Regions from separate parts of the Paenibacillus sp. CR_12 genome, predicted to be linked through region 1. Evidence: predicted binding sites of a transcription regulator. Region 1 holds the regulator's gene; each other region holds the start of a gene.
The links. Region 1 encodes Rex, which represses fermentation and respiration genes when NADH is low (regulators of the CRP and FNR family bind a similar motif). Its sites were predicted from a motif close to TTGTGAAATATTTCACAA; they were not measured.
Positions count from the first base shown of each region.

Region 2: the regulator Rex is predicted to act here: its motif matches at 3,112-3,129, upstream of adhE (bifunctional acetaldehyde-CoA/alcohol dehydrogenase).
Region 3: the regulator Rex is predicted to act here: its motif matches at 2,782-2,799, upstream of RB297_RS22595 (formate/nitrite transporter family protein).

Region 1 is NZ_JAVFHO010000001.1:41,759-48,548, reverse strand. Features, by position in the region: gene RB297_RS00265 (3-hydroxyacyl-CoA dehydrogenase family protein) at 1-664, opposite strand, end outside; gene RB297_RS00260 (AAA family ATPase) at 799-2,301, opposite strand; gene RB297_RS00255 (hypothetical protein) at 2,294-2,827, opposite strand; gene RB297_RS00250 (cell wall elongation regulator TseB-like domain-containing protein) at 3,086-3,604, opposite strand; gene RB297_RS00245 (amidohydrolase) at 3,636-4,937, opposite strand; gene RB297_RS00240 (redox-sensing transcriptional repressor Rex) at 4,912-5,577, opposite strand; gene dinG (ATP-dependent DNA helicase DinG) at 5,642-6,790, opposite strand, start outside.
Region 2 is NZ_JAVFHO010000004.1:121,005-127,794, forward strand. Features, by position in the region: gene pflB (formate C-acetyltransferase) at 1-108, opposite strand, end outside; gene adhE (bifunctional acetaldehyde-CoA/alcohol dehydrogenase) at 428-3,040, opposite strand; gene RB297_RS16235 (Crp/Fnr family transcriptional regulator) at 3,315-4,040, shown strand; gene RB297_RS16240 (hypothetical protein) at 4,131-4,289, shown strand; gene RB297_RS16245 (formate/nitrite transporter family protein) at 4,672-5,460, opposite strand; gene nirD (nitrite reductase small subunit NirD) at 5,508-5,825, opposite strand; gene nirB (nitrite reductase large subunit NirB) at 5,919-6,790, opposite strand, start outside.
Region 3 is NZ_JAVFHO010000006.1:213,184-219,973, reverse strand. Features, by position in the region: gene RB297_RS22610 (DUF4352 domain-containing protein) at 1-234, shown strand, start outside; gene RB297_RS22605 (TetR/AcrR family transcriptional regulator) at 492-1,085, shown strand; gene RB297_RS22600 (MFS transporter) at 1,197-2,444, shown strand; gene RB297_RS22595 (formate/nitrite transporter family protein) at 2,907-3,767, shown strand; gene RB297_RS22590 (APC family permease) at 3,908-5,734, opposite strand; cyclic di-AMP (ydaO/yuaA leader) riboswitch at 5,901-6,096, opposite strand; gene RB297_RS22585 (molybdopterin-containing oxidoreductase family protein) at 6,582-6,790, shown strand, end outside.

The DNA.
Region 1 (6,790 bases):
CGATTCTCATGGCGTCGTCGATATCTTCCGCGGAGGCTACGCCTTCTTGCAGGAGATGCATCGCTTCGTTGATCATGAGCGTGATCATGCGGGTGGTGACGAAACCTGGAGATTCATAGACCATGATGCCCTTTTTATCCGAAACTTCCTCAACAAAGCGTTTGGTTTCGTTAAACGTATGATCTGAAGTCTTCAAGCCGCGAATGATTTCAACGAGGTCGACCTTGGAAACGGGATGTATGAAGTGCATGCCAATAACACGCTCAGGATATTTGGTGGAGCTGGCGAGCTCCGTCAAACTAAGCGTGGATGTATTACTTGCTAATATTACGTGGCTTGGACAAACTTGATCCAACTGTGTAAATACTTCTTTCTTTGCATCCAAGTCCTCTATGATCGTCTCAATTACCATATCGCAGGTGCTGAGCTCCGCAAAATGAGTTACTTTTTGAATCCGGTTCAGGATCAGTTTCTTCTCTGCCTGGGTAATTCCCCATTTCTCCAGTTGTTTATCTAGACTGGTCTCGATCATTCGGTATGAATAGTCCAGTTTCTCTGGAGTTTTCTCTACGAGCAGTACGTCAAGGCCCTTGGCTGCCAGCATCTCCGCAATGCCCTGCCCCATGGTCCCGCCGCCTACAACGCCGATTTTTTTGAAGTACATGGTTTCTACTCCACCCTTTCCTTATCTCTATACTTTAATTGTACCCCATTTGTCGAAAAATACATTTTAGAGCACAAAGTATAATAATATCTTAGCACGACAAAAAAGTAAAAAAAAATAACCAGCATAACAATTTATGCTGGTAAAAGCGCGTTTTCACGAAATTGACAACGAAATTGTTCTCCCGAGAGAATTTCTTCCTTCAACAGGATGTCAAGAGAATTGTCGAATATCGGCCGTTTCTGCTCCAAAAGAGTTTTGGTGCGATTCATCAGCTCTTCCAATATCACATTGTTCTCTTTCATCAGCTCTTCGGTAGTAACCATGTTCATGTTAACGATACCCAGCGACGTCAGACCCGACTTCATCATCGTCTCCACGATGTTCAGCGACTGCTCGAAGTCATTGCTGGAGCCCGTGCTTCGGCCCCCGTAATAGATCTCTTCGGCGGCCGCGCCGCCAAGAGCGATCATAATCTGCTCTTCCAGGAAGGTTTTTGTGTACAAATACTGTTCCTGCTGCGGATTATGGCGAACATAACCAAGCGCCTTGCCGCGCGGGCTGAGCGCGACTTGCTTCACGCTGCCTGGGCGCACCAGCTCTGCCATGATAGCATGTCCCAATTCGTGGATGGCAACACGCTTTTTCTCCTCCAAATTCGATTCACGGTCGGAACGCTCGCCCATCATGACCTTGTCAATCGCCATGGACAGATGACGCTGATGGATAAATTGTTCGTTCTCGCGCATCGTATAGATGGCGGCTTCGTTCATGACGCTCTCCAGCTGTGCACCCGAGAAGCCGTAGGCTTCCTCTGCTATTTTCTCCAGGTCGACATCTTGATGCAGCGGCTTATTGCCAGCATGCAGGTTCAAGATATGCGTCCGGCCCTTCTTGTCAGGCAGATCCACTTGAATATGGCGGTCGAATCGTCCTGGACGCAGCAGCGCGCTGTCCAGCATTTCTTTACGGTTCGTTGCGGCGATCACCAGAATGCGAGGCGTGTCCTGCGAATAGATGCCGTCCATTTCGGTCAGCAGCTGATTCAGCGTTTGATCGTACTCTCGCTGTTGGCCGCCTTCGCGTTTACCGCCGATGACGTCGATCTCATCGATGAAGATGATGGCATTTTGCTTGTTTTCTTTGGCCGCGCGGTTGCGGGCATCCTTGAACAAATCCCGGATACGCCCTGCACCGACGCCGACATACATCTCCACGAATTCACTGCCGGAAGCAGCGACAAATATAGAGTCGGTATAATGGGCAGCAGCCTTGGCCATCAAGGTCTTCCCTGTTCCCGGAGGCCCTGTGAGAAGAATCCCCTTCAATGGACGTATGCCGAATTTCTTGATATCCTCGTGACGAATCAGAAAATCCAATGCTTCCCGCAGCTCCTGCTTAGCGTTATCCTGCCCGCCGATTTCCTCGAACGTCAGCTTGGCCGGGCCGCTCTTCTTCCGCTTTCGCTCATTTCCGGCACCAACCGCGATGCCGCCCTTCATCTTGGCTATAAACAGCAAGCCGCCTACGAGTCCTGCCGCTATTAAGAGAGGCACGATGTTCACGCCGACAAACACAAGGAATACCAACAAAACCGGAATGAAGCCTAACATGATTTCTTTTGCTAATTTAGGCACGGTTCCACACCTCCATTTTGCCAGGTTGACGCGGCAAGATTATAAATTTACCAGACTTGCCGTCCGACAAGCTGACATAGACATTGGTGTCATCGATCGTTGCTTTTGCTTTCAAATTCGGCGACTGGGCAGCCAGCTGCTCGAGCGATGATTGAATATCGGTATACTGCTTATTGTCCATCGCTTCGGCAACCGACAGCATGGCTTGCTCCCACCATTGATCCAATGCTTCCGAGGAATGGTCCTCCACCTGGATTCTCAATTCCCGCTTCCCGATCACGGACTTGCCTTCCTGCTTAATATGCTGAACCAAACCTTGTAAATTCGCATCCGGAGCCAAATCAAGATTCAAAGTCACGGTATCCTGTTTAATATCTATATGAGAACTTTTCACGCCATCGTATTGTGACACAACAGTTGCGAGCGGATTCTGCAAAGCCATCTGCCGATACAGAAACCAACCGCCAAAGAGGACCGATGCTGAGATCACGACAGTCAGCATGATAGGTACAATGCGCAGTTTCATGAAGTTCCTCCTTCAATTTCGATATGAAATTTTGTATAGCAATTGCAGCACAATAATACATATATCAACGATATATGGTGAGGCATGTAATTGATCTGCTCAATTCGTACAAGTACGAGTATATCACATCTTATATACTTTTTCATGCTTGTCTGTGAAAATATTTAGAACAGTTTTACCAATTTATTTCTGTATGCGCTTACATATTTATGTGCCAAAGAGGCATCCCTATGAGGGGACGCCTTTTCATTTGTTTTCTTATTGATTAGGAAGAATAATATCATTTCCGATGGCGTTTCCGTCTTGAAAACGATAGAATCGGTAACCGCGCTGACCGTTGTTTTCATATTGCAGCTGCCAGGCATACTCGCCTTCATACATTCCCGGCAGCAATCGCTTGATGACCGCACCCGGCATTTCTTTACGGATCTGGTCCCGCATCACGGCCTCTGACATGCCCGTATTCAATAACACCGACTGAACGGCATCTGTCCCTTCAACAGGAACGTTATCGTCCGTAAACTTCACCCAGACCATGCGGTCTTGATTGTCTTTATCTTTCCCGCTGACCACCCAATAGTTATTGTCCTCGCCCCATACCGATTTATAGGTCTTGTCGGACGAGACCAATTGGCCATGCTGTTTCGCTGCAAGGATCGCCATTCTTTCTTCATTCCACGTATCTTTCATAACATAGGAATAATAGAGCTGTAGGCCAAGCAATAATAGCAGGACGCCGGACACGCTCAGCAATATCCACTTCGTTTTTTTCTTCAAATCCGTCTTCCTCGCTCCCCTTGATTATTCCCTAGAGGGTTGTAAGACGCTCAAATGCACGCTGCGCTTCCCGGCGGATGCGTTCCTCGTCGAGAGTAAGGCTCGCGCCATTCTTCACCAACTGCTTGCCGTCAACCCATACATGCTCTACATCCTTCGCGCTGGCAGAGTAGATCGCGTGAGAAATATAGTCGGTCCGTGGAAGGAAATGCGCCTGATCCGTATTCAATGCGATCATATCGGCTTTCATCCCAACCGCGAGCATACCGATATCCTCAAGGAAAGCGGACTTGGCTCCGTATACCGTGCCCATTCGGAGCGCTTCGGAGGCCGGAATGGCCGTCGGATCCCCGCTTACTCCTTTATGGATCAGGGCAGCCAGCCGCATCTCTTCGAACATATCCAGGTTATTGTTGCTAGCAGGTCCGTCGGTACCGAGCGACACCGTTACGCCGGCTTTCAGCAGCGCAGGTACGCGGGCGACTCCGCTGGCAAGCTTCAAATTGCTTCCGGGATTATGCGATACGGCTACTTGGTGCTTGGCCAAGACTTCGATTTCTTCATCGGTCAGATGAACGGCATGCGCAAGGAGCGTAGGACGGGAGAACATGCCCAGCTTCTCCAAATGGGCAACGGGGCGAAGCCCGTAGTCCTTAACATTCTGAGCCACTTCAGTTTCCGTTTCGGACATATGGGTATGCAAAGGCAGGTTCAAGTCATGGGATGCTTGAACGAATTTTTCGATGAAATCCGGCGGGCAGGTATAAGGCGCGTGCGGCGAGATCATCGTCGTAATTCTGCCGTCAGCCTTGCCATGCCAATCCTTCGCGAATGCCACCGCCTCATCCAGCTTCTGCTGCTGTACCTCGGGCGGGCATAAACCGATTACGCCGCGCGTCAGGACGCCGCGCATTCCCGAGTCCTGGACAACCTTCGCGACCTGATCCATATGGTCATACATATCCACAAACGTCGTGGTTCCGCCCTTGATCATCTCCAGCACGGAGAGCGATGTGCCCCAATATACGTCGTCTGACGTGAATTTGGCTTCCATCGGCCACATTTTTTCCTGAAGCCATACTTGCAGCGCCAGATCGTCCCCATAGCCGCGAAGAAGCGACATGGCGGCATGTCCATGCGTGTTCACCAATCCGGGCAGGAAGAACAGATGGGTTCCGTCGATAATCTCTGTCCCCTCTTCCACGACGGGCTCCTCTTCGCCCAGGTACGTGATCCGGTCGTTCTCAACCACCATGTATCCGCGAAGCACGGATTGGCTTTCCTCCAGTACTGCAAACGTTCCGTTCTTAACCATCCACTTCGTTGTTGTCATGTGCTGCATCCTCCTTGCCGTTATCCAAATAATAGGCCAAACTTTGCAAATCCGTTGTAAAATCAGCCGTATGAATCCGGATATGGGCTGGGGCTTTCAGGATGGTTGGCGCAAAGTTCAGAATCGCCTCGATCCCTGAGGCGATAAGCTGATTCGCGACGTTCTGCGCTTCGAAATCCGGAACGGTAATAATCCCGATTCGAATGCTGTGCTCATGAACCGTCTTCTCCAGCTCTTCCATCGGCTGTACGACCAAATTGTTAATTTTCATACCAACTTTGGGAGAATACGAATCGAAAATCGCCACAATCTTCATATTATCCTTAAGGAATGCATTGTAATTCGATAATGCATGTCCAAGATTACCGGCCCCGACCAGTGCGACATTGATCTTCTGGTCCAGCTTCAGAATCTGGCGAATCTTCTCGATCAGATAAGAAACATCATATCCGATCCCTTTCCGTCCAAAATCACCGAAATACGCCAGGTCCTTACGAATTTGAGCAGGATTGAGGTCCAGCTTCTGTCCCAGCTCCTGGGAGGAAACCGTGGAAACCTCCCTCTTCTGAAGCTCATTCAAATAGCGCAAGTATACAGGTAATCTGCGGACCACGGCTTCCGAAATTTTTTCCGATTTCATGCATGCTCCCCCTAATAATAGGTTAATAACTACATCTTTTTTGTTGATCGTGCTTGGTTTCACTTTATTCCGCTTGGTTTCCCGCGCTTGCCTCTTCCTGCAGCCATTCCGAAATTCGGGGAACGATCCCCTCTGTCGGCATATGCTCCATCTTCGGCCCCGGCAAGGAATATAAGAAATACTTCCCGTAATAGGATTCAATGACCCGGGTATCGTACACGATCACGATCCCTTTATCTTGTGCTGTTCGCACCAGACGCCCAAACCCCTGTTTGAAACGAATGACCGCTTGCGGAACCGAAAGCTTCATGAAGGGATTCTTCTTCTGCTGCTGCAGCAGTTCGCTCTTGGCCTCGACCAAGGGGTGATTCGGCGGCTGGAACGGCAGCCGGACGATGGCAAGACAAGTCAGCGCCTCGCCCGGGATGTCTACCCCTTCCCAGAAGGAGCTGGTGCCCAGCAGCACGGAAGCGCTGCTGTCCTGAAATCTTCGGATTAACTTGGTACGGCTGGTTCCGTCCATACCTTGTCCCAATACCGTGATGTCGCTTGATGCAAGCGCTTCTTTCAGCGGCTCGTGCACCTGGCGCAGCATCCGGTACGAAGTGAACAGGACGAGCATGCGGCCATGCGTAGCGACGGCCGTATCGGCCAAAGACTTCACGAGCATATTCACAAAGAGTGCATCCCCGACCGATCCCTTCACGCTCGGAAAATCGCGCGGCACGACAAGAAGGGCTTGTTCCCTGTAATTAAACGGGGACGGGAGCTGAACCGTGTTCAGGTTCCCCGCTTCAGCCGCTTCCTGAAGACCCAGGTTTTCGATCATGAACTGAAACGATTTGTCCACCGACAAGGTTGCCGATGTCAGAATCACGCTTTGTTTCTTGTCAAAAAACAATTCCTTCAGATGAGCGCTCACGTCGACGGGCACGGCATACAACTGCAGCGATTTGCTGCGGAAATTGCCGTTCGCCTCCATCCAGTATACCGTGCCCTCATCGTTCAGGGCCATGAAGGAGCGCAGGTCTTCGCGATGCGCGGCCAGGTCCTTAAATAGGCCCGATAGGTCGGTTAACAGGCTGTCCGCGCTGTAGTCATCCAAATCTTCCTTCATTTCGGCGATCAGCTTATCGCCCTTGCGCACGACATCGCCCAGCGTCAGATGAATTTGATGCTCCAGTTCGGCCATCGAATCCCAATCCTTCGGCTT
Region 2 (6,790 bases), on a different contig from region 1:
ATAATAAGGGGTAATATTCTCTGCAATAAAATCGTTAACGTCAACGCGCTTGGTCCATTTACCTGATTTAAAACCTTTCCAACCAACTTCTTTTTCAATCACCGACATATTGAATCCCTCCTAGATTATGCTGCAGCTTGCAGGGGCTGGCGGGGACACACATTGATCTATCTCAGATCTTAAATGTGATTATTTTCACGATCAATGGCATCTCTGCCCCGCCATGTGCCTTCAAGCTTCTATATCAAAGATCTGAGATTCAGCTTTCTGCTACATCTTTATTGTAGTCCTGTTGATCCGCAGCATCTGTGATAAAAATCACAAAGATGTGGTGATCCGTGATTTTTATCACTCTGATTCCGGGCTCCCCTGGCTTCTACCACCATTTATAATGGAATTTAGGATCATCCTTCTGTCCCATTCCTGTTTAGAAACGTCCATAGAAGGCGTTGCGATATACTTCTGCCAGCTCCGTCACCAGCGGCAGCTTCGGATTGCTGGTCGTGCACTGATCTTCGAAAGCCCGGTCCGCCAAATGCTCGACGTTTCTCTCGAAGTCCTGAGGATCGATGCCCAGCTGCTGGAACGATTCCTCGATGCCGAGCTTGCTGTTCAGCTCGCGGATGGCGGCGATCAGGCTGTTTACGCCCTCCTCCGTCGTTCTTGCCGGCAGTCCAAGAATCCGTGCGATCTCGGCATATCTTTCATCGGCCACGAAGTGGGTGTATTTCGGCCATGCCGCGAATTTCGTCGGCTTCTTGGCATTGTAGCGAATGACGTGCGGCATCAGTATGGCATTGGTCCGTCCGTGCGCCGTATGGTACTGTCCGCCCCATTTATGCGCCAGACTGTGGTTGATGCCCAGGAACGCGTTCGCAAAGGCCATGCCTGCAAGCGTCGAAGCATTATGCATTTTCTCGCGGGCGAGTTTGTCGCCGGTCAGCGCCGATTGCTCAAGATACTGGAACACCAGCTGTATGGCTTTGATGGCAAGCCCATCCGTGTAATCGCTGGCCATCACCGATACGTAGGCTTCAATCGCATGCGTCAGGACGTCCATGCCGGTATCGGCCACCGCCGTTTTAGGCAAGGTGTACACGAATTCCGGATCGATGATCGCCACGTCCGGCGTCAGCTCATAGTCTGCCAGCGGGTATTTGGTATTTCCCTGCACTTTGTCCGTGATGACGGCAAACGAAGTTACTTCCGAGCCCGTTCCCGACGTTGTCGGAATGGCAACGAATTTCGCCTTCCGCCCCAGCTTCGGATATTTATAGACCCGTTTGCGGATATCCATGAATTTTTGCTTCAGGTTGTTGAAGTCCGTATCCGGATATTCATAGAACAGCCACATCGCTTTTGCGGCATCCATAGGCGATCCGCCTCCGAGGGCGATGATGCAGTCCGGCTGGAACCGTTCCAGCATCTCCGTACCCCGTTCTACGGTCGTTGTCGAAGGATCCGGCTCGACTTCCGAGAACACCTCGATGGCTACCGGCAGTCTGCGCTGACGCAGGTAATGCTCTACTCGCTCCACATATCCCAGCTTCACCATCATGGGGTCGGTTACGATCGCGACGCGGGTGATGTCAGGCATTTTGGCGAGATACTGCGTCGAGCCTTTTTCAAAGTAAATTTTGTCCGGCACTTTAAACCACTGCATATTCACGGTTCTGCGGTTCACCCTTTTCACGTTGATGAGATTGACGGCCGTCACGTTCGACGACGTGGAATTCCGGCCATACGAACCGCAGCCGAGCGTCAGCGATGGCAGGTTCGTGTTGTAGATATCCCCGATGCCGCCTTGCGAGGAAGGCTGGTTGACCAGGATGCGGCAGGTCTTCATGCGATCCGAGAATTTCAGGATGACGTCCTCATTGTGCGAGTGGATGACCGACGAGTGGCCCATGCCGCCAAAAGCAACCATCTCTTCGGCGCGCGCGATGCCCTCTTCCGCATCTTTCACTTTATAGCAGGCCAGCACCGGGCTCAGCTTCTCGGCGGACAACGGATAAGCAGGACCGACTCCCTCCAGCTCGGCGACCAGGATCTTGGTGCTTTCCGGCACCTCAAAGCCGCAAGCCTCGGCAATCTTGGCTGCCGGCTGTCCGACGATGGTAGGATTGACGGCGCATTTATCCGCTACCATGGCATGCGCAGTCAGCTTCGCCAGCTCTTCCTTGTTCACGAAATAACAGCCGCTGGCGATCATTTTTTTCTTCACGGTATGATAGATCGGCTCCTCGATAATGACGGCTTGCTCGGATGCGCAGATCATGCCGTTATCAAACGTCTTGGATAGAATCAAGTCGTTCACCGCTTGATCGAGGTCCGCGCTTTTCTCGATGAAGCACGGCACGTTGCCGGGACCTACGCCGAGGGCAGGCTTGCCGCAGCTGTATGCTGCTTTGACCATCGCCGATCCGCCCGTAGCCAGAATGCAGGCAACGTCAGGATGGTTCATGAGCGTATTGGTTTTATCCATGGAAGGAGCCTCGATCCACTGGATGCAGTCGGCCGGAGCGCCTTGTTTCACGGCGGCGTCCCGCAGGATGAGCGCGGCCTCCCTGCTGCATGCCTGCGCGGATGGATGGAAACCGAAGATGATCGGGTTTCTTGTTTTGATGGAGATCAGCGCCTTGAATATGGTGGTCGAGGTCGGATTGGTTACCGGTGTGATCCCCATGATGATCCCGATCGGCTCCGCAATTTTCTGGAAGCTGTCATAGGCATTGTCTTCGATGATACCTACCGTTTTGTCGTACTTGATGCTGTTGTGGATATACTCCGTGGCAAACAGGTTTTTGATGATTTTGTCTTCATACACGCCGCGGCCCGTTTCTTCAACCGCCATTTTCGCCAGCTGCATGTGCTTCTCAAGTCCGGCCATGGCCATGGCCTGCACAATTCCGTCGACTTGCTCCTGATCGAGTTTCATAAACTTTTCTTTTGCCCGATTCGCCTTGTCGATCAGACCTTGAATGTACTCTGCTGCCGTTTGTCCCTTCACTTCAACCGTTGTTCCTTTGCTCACAGCCATATCTCTCATCCTCCCATGGTTCATGTTCTTTCTGTCTACGCTTCGATCGTAACACAGACGCTTCTTAAATCATGTGAAATATTTCACAATATTAAAATTTATCTTTTCTGTGTGATTTATACCTGTCTTTTCCCTCTTTCAAGTGAAAGAGATCACAATGTTTGAAAATTCGCCATGATTTCCCTCTTGTTCCGCCCCACAAGTGAATGTTTTCACGTTATAATGTATTTAAAGATTAAACAGATCAAATTTTAGGATGTTAGGGGATACCACCATGAAAACTGTAGACCATGTAATGGAAATCGAAAACTTAGGGAACACGCAGTGCTTCTCGGAACAAAACCGCAACCGTCTGCTGGTCACCATGAAGGAAAGGGTACTCCCTGAAGGATCGCATTTGTTCTGGGAAGGCGACTTCGCCGACAAGCTGTACTTCGTTAAACAAGGAAGAATTAAATTAACCAAATCGACGGATGAAGGCAAAGAGCTTATTCTATATATGTACCATCCAGGAGACATGGTCGGGCAAGCCGATCCATTCTTCAGCAACAACCACAGTTTTTCGGCAGAGGTGCTTGAGGACAGCGTAGTCGGGGTCATCGAGCACAAGGATCTGGAGCTGTTGATCTGCCAGCATTGCGACTTCGCGATTGATTTCATGAAGTGGATGGGAATACACCACCGCATCACGCAGACCAAATTCCGTGATCTCATGATGTACGGCAAGCCCGGCGCATTAACGTCGACGCTGATTCGTCTGGGCAATACCTACGGGCAGCATCAAGAGGATGGCACCATTCTCATCAACAAAAAGATCACCCACACCGATCTTTCGAACATGATCGGGGCCACCCGTGAAAGCGTGAACCGGATGCTGAGCGATCTTCGCAAAAAGGACGCCATCGAATATGCCGGCGGCATGATTGTTATCAAAGATCTGCCGATGCTGCAGGAAATATGCCACTGCGAGCTGTGTCCGAACGAAATCTGCCGGATTTGATCCGCCTAAAGCCCCTTCGGTGCATAATATATGGGCATCTGCTTACAATAAGCCTTGTCTTTCCAATCCAAATCAAAGGGAGTGCTCAGCATGCGTGAAGGTTTGATTCCTGCAGTTCTTGGAACCGTGGTTTCTGCTTCGGGTGCCGCTCTGCTTTGCAGCAGGTATAAATTCGCTGCAACCGGTATTCTAGGCTTCGGACTGGCTCATATGGTGCTTGGTGCGATCGATCTGGTGGAACATCGGTAAACGATTTGGAAGGCAAGATTCTCACGGCTGTCCTTTCAGTTCAATGACTGAGGAGGACAGCTTATTTATGCTGTTGCCCTCCTGCTCCCTTCAGCGATGACATCTCCAAAAAAAACGGATTTCCCAAAAGAACATTACATCTGACGGGAAGCCCACTTTTTCTGTTTGGAGACGTTCCGTGTGCGCATCGTTCCTCCCATTGCCTTTGTCCCAAATTTCTTGGAGTGGTTGTATCTTTACAAAAAAAGAAACCGTTGCTTGGCGAATGGACGAATGACAGACCATTGACCAAGAACGGTTTCTTTGTTTATTCACCAGGCTGGACTTTCTCTGGCAATGAACTAGGAGGATGGAATTCCTCCGTTTCACCGCCCTTCATAGCTTACTTTTGCTTGTTCCCTTTTCCCGAAGAGATAAACCAGTAAGCCATGCCTACAAACAACCCGCCGCCAATGATATTCCCCAGCGTGACCGGCACCATGTTGCTGATCCAGCCGCCGATGGATACCGTCTCGGGATGTCCCGGCAATATCGTCGCCAGCGTCAGAAGCGACATGTTCGCTACGCTATGCTCATACCCTGTCGCAATGAAGGCAAACAGGCACCACCATATTAAAATCAGTTTCGTGGTTTCTCCTTTGGCCCGAATCCCCATCCACAGGGCCAGACATACAAGCCAGTTACATAATATGCCTCTAAAAAACAGCTCCATGAACGGATCGTTCATTTTCTTGGCCGCTGCCGTGAAGATGAGATGATCGGGCGGCAGCCCTTTGAACAGGCCGGAAGCGTAAACCAGATAGCTGAGCAGGACCGCTCCCGCCAAATTGCCGATAAACACAAGGCCCCAGTTTTTCAGCGTGTCCCCCATCGTCGTTCGTTTCGATAACGTGCTTATCGTAAAAAACATATGATTTCCGGTGAACAGCTCTGAACCGGCAAACACAACCAACGTGAGCGCAATCCCGAATGCGGCTCCCATGACGAGGGACTGGAAAGGCGAACCGGCGGCTGCCAGCGGCGCGCCCAGCTTAAAGATTAATACGATCCCAATGCCGACATAAGCGCCGGCCAGCATGGCCGATACCATGTAACGCAGCAAGTTGTTGTTCATCTGCTCTTTTTTCGCAACCGCGGCATTGACGACGGCTTCCACATCATTGTTAAACATGGGTTACCACCTCTTGGTTTCGTCTGTTGAAGCTGCTTATTACGGCCTTATACACCTACCTCAACCTTTCCGTCCACGGCGCGAACCGGATATATCCGAACTTGGCCCTTATCCGGAGCCTGCACAAGCCCTGTCGAAAGCTCGATCTTCCAATCGTATAACGGATCGTAAATGTAATGCCCGGATACGATGGCTTCGGCTAACGGACCTCCTTTGGGATGCGGGCTTTTATTCTCCAAAGCAAACCATTGATGATCCGAGGTCCGGAAGACGGCAATCTCCCGGTCACCGATTTGGACCACCCTTCCGAGTTGCGACAGAAATTCATGTTCATTCCCTACCGTGATATAAGTTCCGGTTTCCATAATGCGCAGCCTCCACTTCTCTTGTTCGATTCCTATCCAAACAATAAGCTCTCTATAATCCGGCAGCCGAGGGGGAACCGTTCTCCCCCTCGATTACTTGCTGCCGACCGGTCTTGCGTCCTGGAACAGCGTATTGCGCAGCTTATCGTCGTTCAGCACTTTCTTCCACGGATCTTCCACTTGCTGCAGGGCCAGCTCAATTCTTTCCACCAGCTCCTTACGCTGTTTAGCATCATCAAGGACCGCCGCACGGATTTGTTCCAGTCCCAGACGCTCTACCCATTCCGACGTTCTCTCGAGGTACTTGCCGGTTTCACGGTAGTACTGCATCAAGGCGCCGCAGATCTCGATCAATTCCTCGTCCGTCTTCACCTTACAGAACGAATCGGCCAGGCGCGCCTTCGTTCCGCCGTTGCCTCCGACGAATATCTCCCATCCGCCGTCATTGCCGACGATCCCGATGTCCTTCGTGCACGATTCGGCACAATTTCGCGGACATCCGTTGACCGCCATTTTAAACTTCGCCGGAAAATCCAGCCGCTCGAATTTCTCCTCGAGGAATGCACCCAGGCCCATCGAATCCTGCGTGCCGAAGCGGCAGAATTGGGAGCCTACGCAGGTCTTGACGGTCCGCAGCGATTTGGCATAAGCATAACCGGACGGCATATCCAGCTCTTCCCATACGCTTGGCAGATCTTCCTTCTTCACGCCGATCAGATCCAGTCGCTGTCCGCCGGTTACCTTAACGACCTTAACATTGTACTTAAGCGATACGTCCGCAATTTTCTTCAAATCCTCCGGCGTGGTAACGCCGCCGTACATTCTTGGCACTACCGTGTAAGTGCCGTCTTTCTGAATGTTGGCGTTCATCCGCTCGTTGACGAAGCGGGACTCCCTCTCCTCCTGATGGGTCACCGGATTCAGCATCGCCAGATAATAATGGATGGCGGGACGGCATTTCGAGC
Region 3 (6,790 bases), on a different contig from region 1:
GGTCAGAAGCCGTTGGTCATCTCTTCGGCACTGTCTTTTTCCATGACGGATTCAAGCGATCTTAACTATACGGTTCCTATTACGGATGACGTGAAGATGCTGGACGGCACCATTCCTCCGGGCGGCGAGCTGACGGGCGAGATTCCGTACGAGGTGAAGCAGGACGTTCAGGGGCTGCAGCTGAGTTACGGCGATCCGATGAAAGAAGGAAGAGCCATTTGGGCAGTGGAATAATGCAGCAATACATCGCATGTTGTTATTTTGGAATGTGCGAGATGGACAAGGATTTTGCTTCGGCAAAGTCCTTTTTTTTTGCATTCGGAAGAGCGTCCTTTACATGGGAGGAGGTTTTCAGTATGATTAAACCGTACAGTCGGTTTTTTAAAGAAGGATGAAGTTCATTCATGACAGAATACATTTTTTATTACGGATCACGGATTTCCGCTGGTTGATGCGGACTGTTGAATCCAACGCAAGGAGTGCTAACACCGATGTCATCAGAAAAAGCGCAGCGAAAGCGGGATTTGATTCTGGATAAAGCCAAGGAGCTGTTCATCCAGCGCGGATATGCGGCAACGTCAATGGATGAACTGGTCAAGTATACGGGGGCCAGTAAGGGAAGCATCTATTATCACTTCGAGAGCAAGGAAGATTTGTTCGTCAAGCTGCTGACAAAGCAGAATCGGGAATGGATGGAAGCCTGGGACGACAAAAAAGCCGGTTACGCCAGCTTTGAGGAGAAGCTGTACGGGATCGCCGATCACATGGTTGACGACTTCCAGAATCCGCTCACCAAAATCGCGGAGGAATTCTATATCAACCAGCCGGAAAATAAGACGATTGTGGGCGAAATGCTGGCGATTCTGCAAGGTCCGCGTATGCTCTACCGCGAAATTCTGGCAGAGGGAGCGGACGAGGGACGCATAGCGGCAGAGGATATCGACGAAATAGCCGTTATTTTCGGATCGCTGCTGGACGGGTTGTCGGTTTCGTACTTCGAACGGTCCCAGGAGGAATTAAGGCAGCTGTACCGCAAGAGCGTGATGTACTTTTTGAACGGTGTGTTATCGGGTGAAGGTTCATAGCGTACGGTGCGGTAGGAGGATTTATCGAAAACGCTTTTCTTAGCTAACAGGAAAGGGCGTTTTCGCAATTATAAATAAACCGAATAGTCGGTTTTAACAGGGGGATGGAGTATGAAGCATTTGTTTGGCAACCGCGCGTTCGTGCTGTTGATGGTATCTGATTTTATGCAAAATATCGGGATCTGGATCCGCAATATGGCGCTGTTGTTCTTTATTATGGAGCAGAGCAACCATGACCCGGTCGCCGTATCGCTGCTGACCGTGATTGAATACGCGCCGATCTTCGTGATTTCCATGGTTGGCGGCGTACTGGCTGACCGTTGGCGTCCCAAGCGAACGATGATATGGGGGGATATTTTAAGCTTCATATCCATTCTGCTTATTTTGTTTGTTGTGTATGCGGGATATTGGCAGGCCGTGTTTGCGATGACGCTGGTCTCGGCCGTCGTATCGCAATTCTCGCAGCCATCGTCCATGAAGATCATCAAGCGGTGTTTGCCGGATGAGCATGTGCCCGCGGCCACGGCGTTATCCCAGACCTCGATGTCGCTGTTTATCATTTTGGGACCTATGGTAGGCACGACGATTTATCAAGCATTTGGATTGCAGGCCTCTTTAATCAGCTTGCTGATTCTGTTCGGCGCTTCGGCGATCGTGTTGGCCTTTCTGCCTTCCACCGTGGACGAACCTTCCAAGGACTCGGTATCAGCCGGTTCGTTCGTGAAGGACATGAAGGCAGGCTTCGCCTACATCGGTTCCAGCCGGCTGTTGAAGGTGCTGCTGGTAGTCTACGTTTTGTTGGCGCTGGGCAGCGGACTCGTACAGCCGCTCGACATCTTCGTCATCACCGAGCGTCTTCAGCTGGAGATGTCCAGCGTCCAGTGGTTCACCGCGCTTGAGGGCTTGGGCATGTTGATCGGCGGTGTGATCGCAGCGGTGATTGCAGGCAAAGTGAAAGGTTCCTACTTGCTGTTCGCGGGGCTGGCCTTCCTTGGACTCTCGACCTTTGTCGAGGTGCTGTCCCAGTGGCCGATCCTGACCGGCTCGATGCGCTTCGTCACCGGGGTGCTGATGGCCATGGCCCAGACGGTCCTGATGGCGGTGATGATGCAGCAGGTGGAAGAGAAATTCATTGGCCGGCTGAACGGCGTGATGACGCCGATATTTACCGGCATGCTGCTCATCGGCTCCGGGCTGACGGGCTGGTATATGTCGGTAACCTCCATTGTCGTGGTGTATTTTACGGCAGGCGCGCTCTTCCTGCTGTCGTCATTCATCAGCATGAAGCTGCCGATCGCCAAGGTGCCGGTGCAGGAAACGGAGGCGCCTGTCAGGGTAGAGACTGCGGCCAAAGCCTAGCGGGTGAGTAAAAATCTATACATTTAAGCCGAATCTGGCAGAATGGTATCCAACACGAACGGGCTTCGTACTGGTAAAGACAATCCAAAAGAGCGGTGCCGGGGAGAAACCCGTGCACCGCTTTTTCGGCATATGCGATTCCTCGAAGGAAGCGAAAGGCAGTCTCCCCGCTAAAGCTGATCCGAAGCTCCACCCATGGACAGGGTGCTGTGCCTATATCCATATATCGCTTAAATGGCCACACCGAATCCGATCCATGTTATTCGCTGCAGCGTGGTCAGCAGATCAAGGCATACGGAACATCACATCTGCATCTGTCCGTCCCTGACGGACGCGATCGTGATATAATTCACGTTCTTGCCAAAGAAGCTGCGTTACAATGTTGGTAACGATAACACGAATATCATGAGCTGCATTCGGATAGGTAGACAAGGCGGATGCGGAAGAAATGAGGGAGTGACCATGGCTTACCATAAACCTGAGCGCATTGCGGAGATTACCGTGGAGAACGGGGTGAAAAAAGCGCATAACTCCGCCATAAACGTGATGATATTAGGATTCCTTGCGGGGGCATTTATTGCGCTCGGCTTTTTGCTTGACATACGCGTGATTGCCGGAGCGTCTCCGGAATGGGGAGGGATTGCCGGTTTTATAGGCGCGGCGGTATTCCCCGTGGGATTGATTCTTGTCCTGCTTGCAGGCGGGGAGCTGCTGACGGGCAACATGATGGCCGTGTCCTTGGCCAGATTCAAGAGGAGAGTTTCCACGAAGGAGATGATGCGAAATTTAGCGCTTGTCACGGTCAGCAATATGTTGGGAGCGTTATTCGTCGCTTACTTCTTCGGCCATGTGACCGGTCTGACAGGCAGCGGCGTTTACCTGGAGAAACTGGTGGATATGGCCGGGCATAAGCTGGACGACAGCTTCCTGCAAGCCTTCCTGTCGGGCATCGGGTGCAACTGGCTCGTAGCCCTCGCCGTATGGCTGTCCTACGGATCGGATCAGATGAGCGGCAAAATTCTCGGGATCTGGTTTCCGACCATGGCGTTTGTCGCCATCGGGTTTCAGCACGTGGTGGCCAACATGTTTCTCATCCCGGCCGCGATTTTTGAAGGCTATTACAGCTGGGGCGAGTATCTGATGAACTTCATTCCGGTATGGCTGGGCAATTTCGTTGGCGGCGCGTTATTTGTGGGAGCGACATACGGAACCGTTTATTTAAAGCAGGAGAAACAGGCCGCAGCCGCTCCGCGCGGCGAGCAGACGCATGTGCCATCGGCCGGCGCTCCTCAACAGGTTCATTCGGCGCAGAATGTTTCCTAATGCCGGAAGCCTGGCGAGCGTCTGGCTTAAAGAAAAAGCTGCGTTCAACCGTCCTTGATGAAAGGCAGCGGTTGATCGCAGCTTTTTGTCGTGATGGGCGAGGCTGTCCCCAGTAATGAATCAAGCAGGGAACAAGCCCGCTATTTTTTTAAATGGTAGGGAACCGTCGTGATGATCACGTCTCTCCGATACAGGAGATGTGCCCGGATGAGCAGGCTGGATTGATTGTGCAGGAAATTATGCCAGCCCTTCTTTGGGATGAACTGCGGAATGACGACGGTAACCTGATAGTCGGATTCGCTGGCCTTGCGCTGCACGGTATCGATGAATTTCGTCAGCGGCTGAATGATGCTCCGATAAGGCGAGTGCAGCGTTACCAGCCGGATGTCCGGCTGCCACTTTTTCCATTTTTCCTGGAAGGCGACTTCCTCCTCCCGCTCGAACGGCACGTACACCGCGATGATTTGGCCCGCTCCCAGCGATTTGGCGTAATTCAGCGAGTTCTCCACCACATGCGTGATTCCTGCCACAGGCAGGATGATGACATTCCCCTCAATCGGCTTAACCGGCTCGCAGGTCGTAATCCGGAGCTGGTCCGCTACCGCCTCGTAATGCTTGCGGATCCGGGTGAAAATCCAGATGATCAGCGGCAGGAATATCAGCACGGTCCACACCTGGGCGAATTTCGTAAAGAAGAAGATCATGGTCACGATAAAGCTGATGCATGCGCCGGTGGTGTTAATGATCAGTTTGACGATCCAGCCTTCGGGCTTTTCGCGAATCCATTTCACCATCATCCCCGTCTGGGAGAGGGTAAACGGGATAAACACGCCGACGGCATAGAGCGGAATCAGATGCTCGGTTTTGCCTTCAAAAGCCAGCAGCAGCAGAATGGAGAAAAATCCAAGAATAATGATTCCGTTCGAGTATCCCAGACGGTCGCCGCGGACGGTGAACATTCTAGGAATGAACTTATCCTTCGCCAGATTGACGGCAAGCAGGGGAAAAGCGGAATACCCCGTGTTGGCGGCAAGGATCAGAATTAAGGCCGTTGTCCCTTGTATGAAGTAATAAAGCGCATTTCGCCCGAAGGTGTGCTCGGCAATTTGGGAAACGACCGTGACTTGTTCGCTGGGACTGACCCCATAGTAATAAGCCAGGAAAACGATGCCCGAAAATAACAGGGCCAGCAGCGACCCCATCGCCACCAGAGTTTTGGCCGCGTTATTCGGGGCCGGGTCTTTGAAATTCGGAATGGCATTGGAAATCGCCTCCACGCCGGTCAGGGCGGAGCTGCCCGAGGCAAATGCGCGCAGGAGCAGAAACAAGCTCAGCCCGGCTACGGGCGTGCCGATCGGCGTATGAAGCTCCGGAGACGCATGGCCTGTGGCAATGTTGAATATCCCTACCCCGATCAGGATGAATAACGCAAGCACGAACAGGTAAACCGGATAAGCCAGTATGGAGGCCGACTCCGTAACCCCTCTTAAATTCAATACGGTCAAGCATAGAACGAACACGATGGAAATCGGCAGATTATAGGCATGCAATTCCGGAAAAGCCGACGTGATCGCATCCGTCCCGGCCGACACGCTGACCGCAACCGTCAGGATATAGTCCACGAGCAAGGAACCGCCGGCAACCAGCCCCGGGTACATGCCCAAATTCCGTTTGGACACGACATATGCGCCGCCGCCGTGCGGATAGGAGAAAATAATTTGTCTGTACGACAGGATAAGTGCCAGCAACAAGACCAGGACGCCGACGGCAATCGGTATGGAATACCAATAGGCAGCTGCCCCGACGGTCATCAACACAATGAGGATTTGTTCCGGGCCATAGGCCACGGACGATAGCGCATCGGATGACAGGATGGCCAGCGCCTTGGTTTTATTCAGCTTTTGTTCGCCTAATTCCGTCGATTTAAGCGGTCTTCCGATGAGGAAGCGCTTGATTGAGGATAACATGGTTGTTTTTCACCGCCGCTTAAGATTAAGTTCATGGTAGAAGCTCCCTGAACGGACTTCTATCGGTGTTTTTTATATGCTGGACATAGGAGCGGTCACCCTTCCTATGCTGATTTTTGGCAAACAAAAAACACAGGGTAGAACCCTGTGTTTGATCACAAGTTCACAACCCTCCCGATCAACGCTGACGAGGTTAGCTGTCGGATTCGGGCGGTGAGAGTCGCCCTACCTGATTCCATCGCGGCGTACGTACGCGATGGAATCAGGATTCACCCCTTAGTATGGTTGAAGGATCCTATAGGTATCCTTCCATACGGTTGGTTCCCCCGCTTTCCATCAAGGAAATTAAGCGAATGTCATGTGAATATGAAGAATGTTTTCGAAGCTGAATAGTATATTACGCCTGCTCCAATCGTTTGTAAAACATCCTCCAACGAGCATTCGAACAAAATTATTTATAAAAAATGACAGATAAGCGCTTACATAATGACGTGGCTTTGACAGGCTTTTTATTTTGCATGTTTTCTGCGAAAATCACGAGTTTCTATAATATGGAAGGTTAGTCGCGGGGAACATCGGTCACTGGGAGGATGCCATATAAACAAATTCGCCATGCCGGTCTCGGGGGAGGAGACACTGGCATGGCGAATTTTTTTGGGAGTGGTCCATGATTCGGCAAGGAAGAGAAAGGGTCTGGGTTCCTCTTCTTTGCTCTTGATAGGAATATACCCGGGGGGAAGAAAAGTGAATCACCTGATTAGAAAAAAATGTATGACTTTACTGGAACCCCGATTTTCTTTTAAGATAATGGGATATGATGCAGCCGAGCAAAAGGGGGAAGCACGAAATGACTCAAGCGATGATTCATCAGGAAAACGGCGTATTTCCGGCGGTATGTCCGTTGGATTGTCCCGATACATGCGGCCTGCTGCTGCATAAAGAGAACGGAAAAATCGTCAAGGTGACCGGTAATCCGGAGCATCCGATTACGCAGGGAGCCATCTGCAATAAAGTCCGTAATATGGCACACCGGGTGTACCATCCGGAACGCGTGCT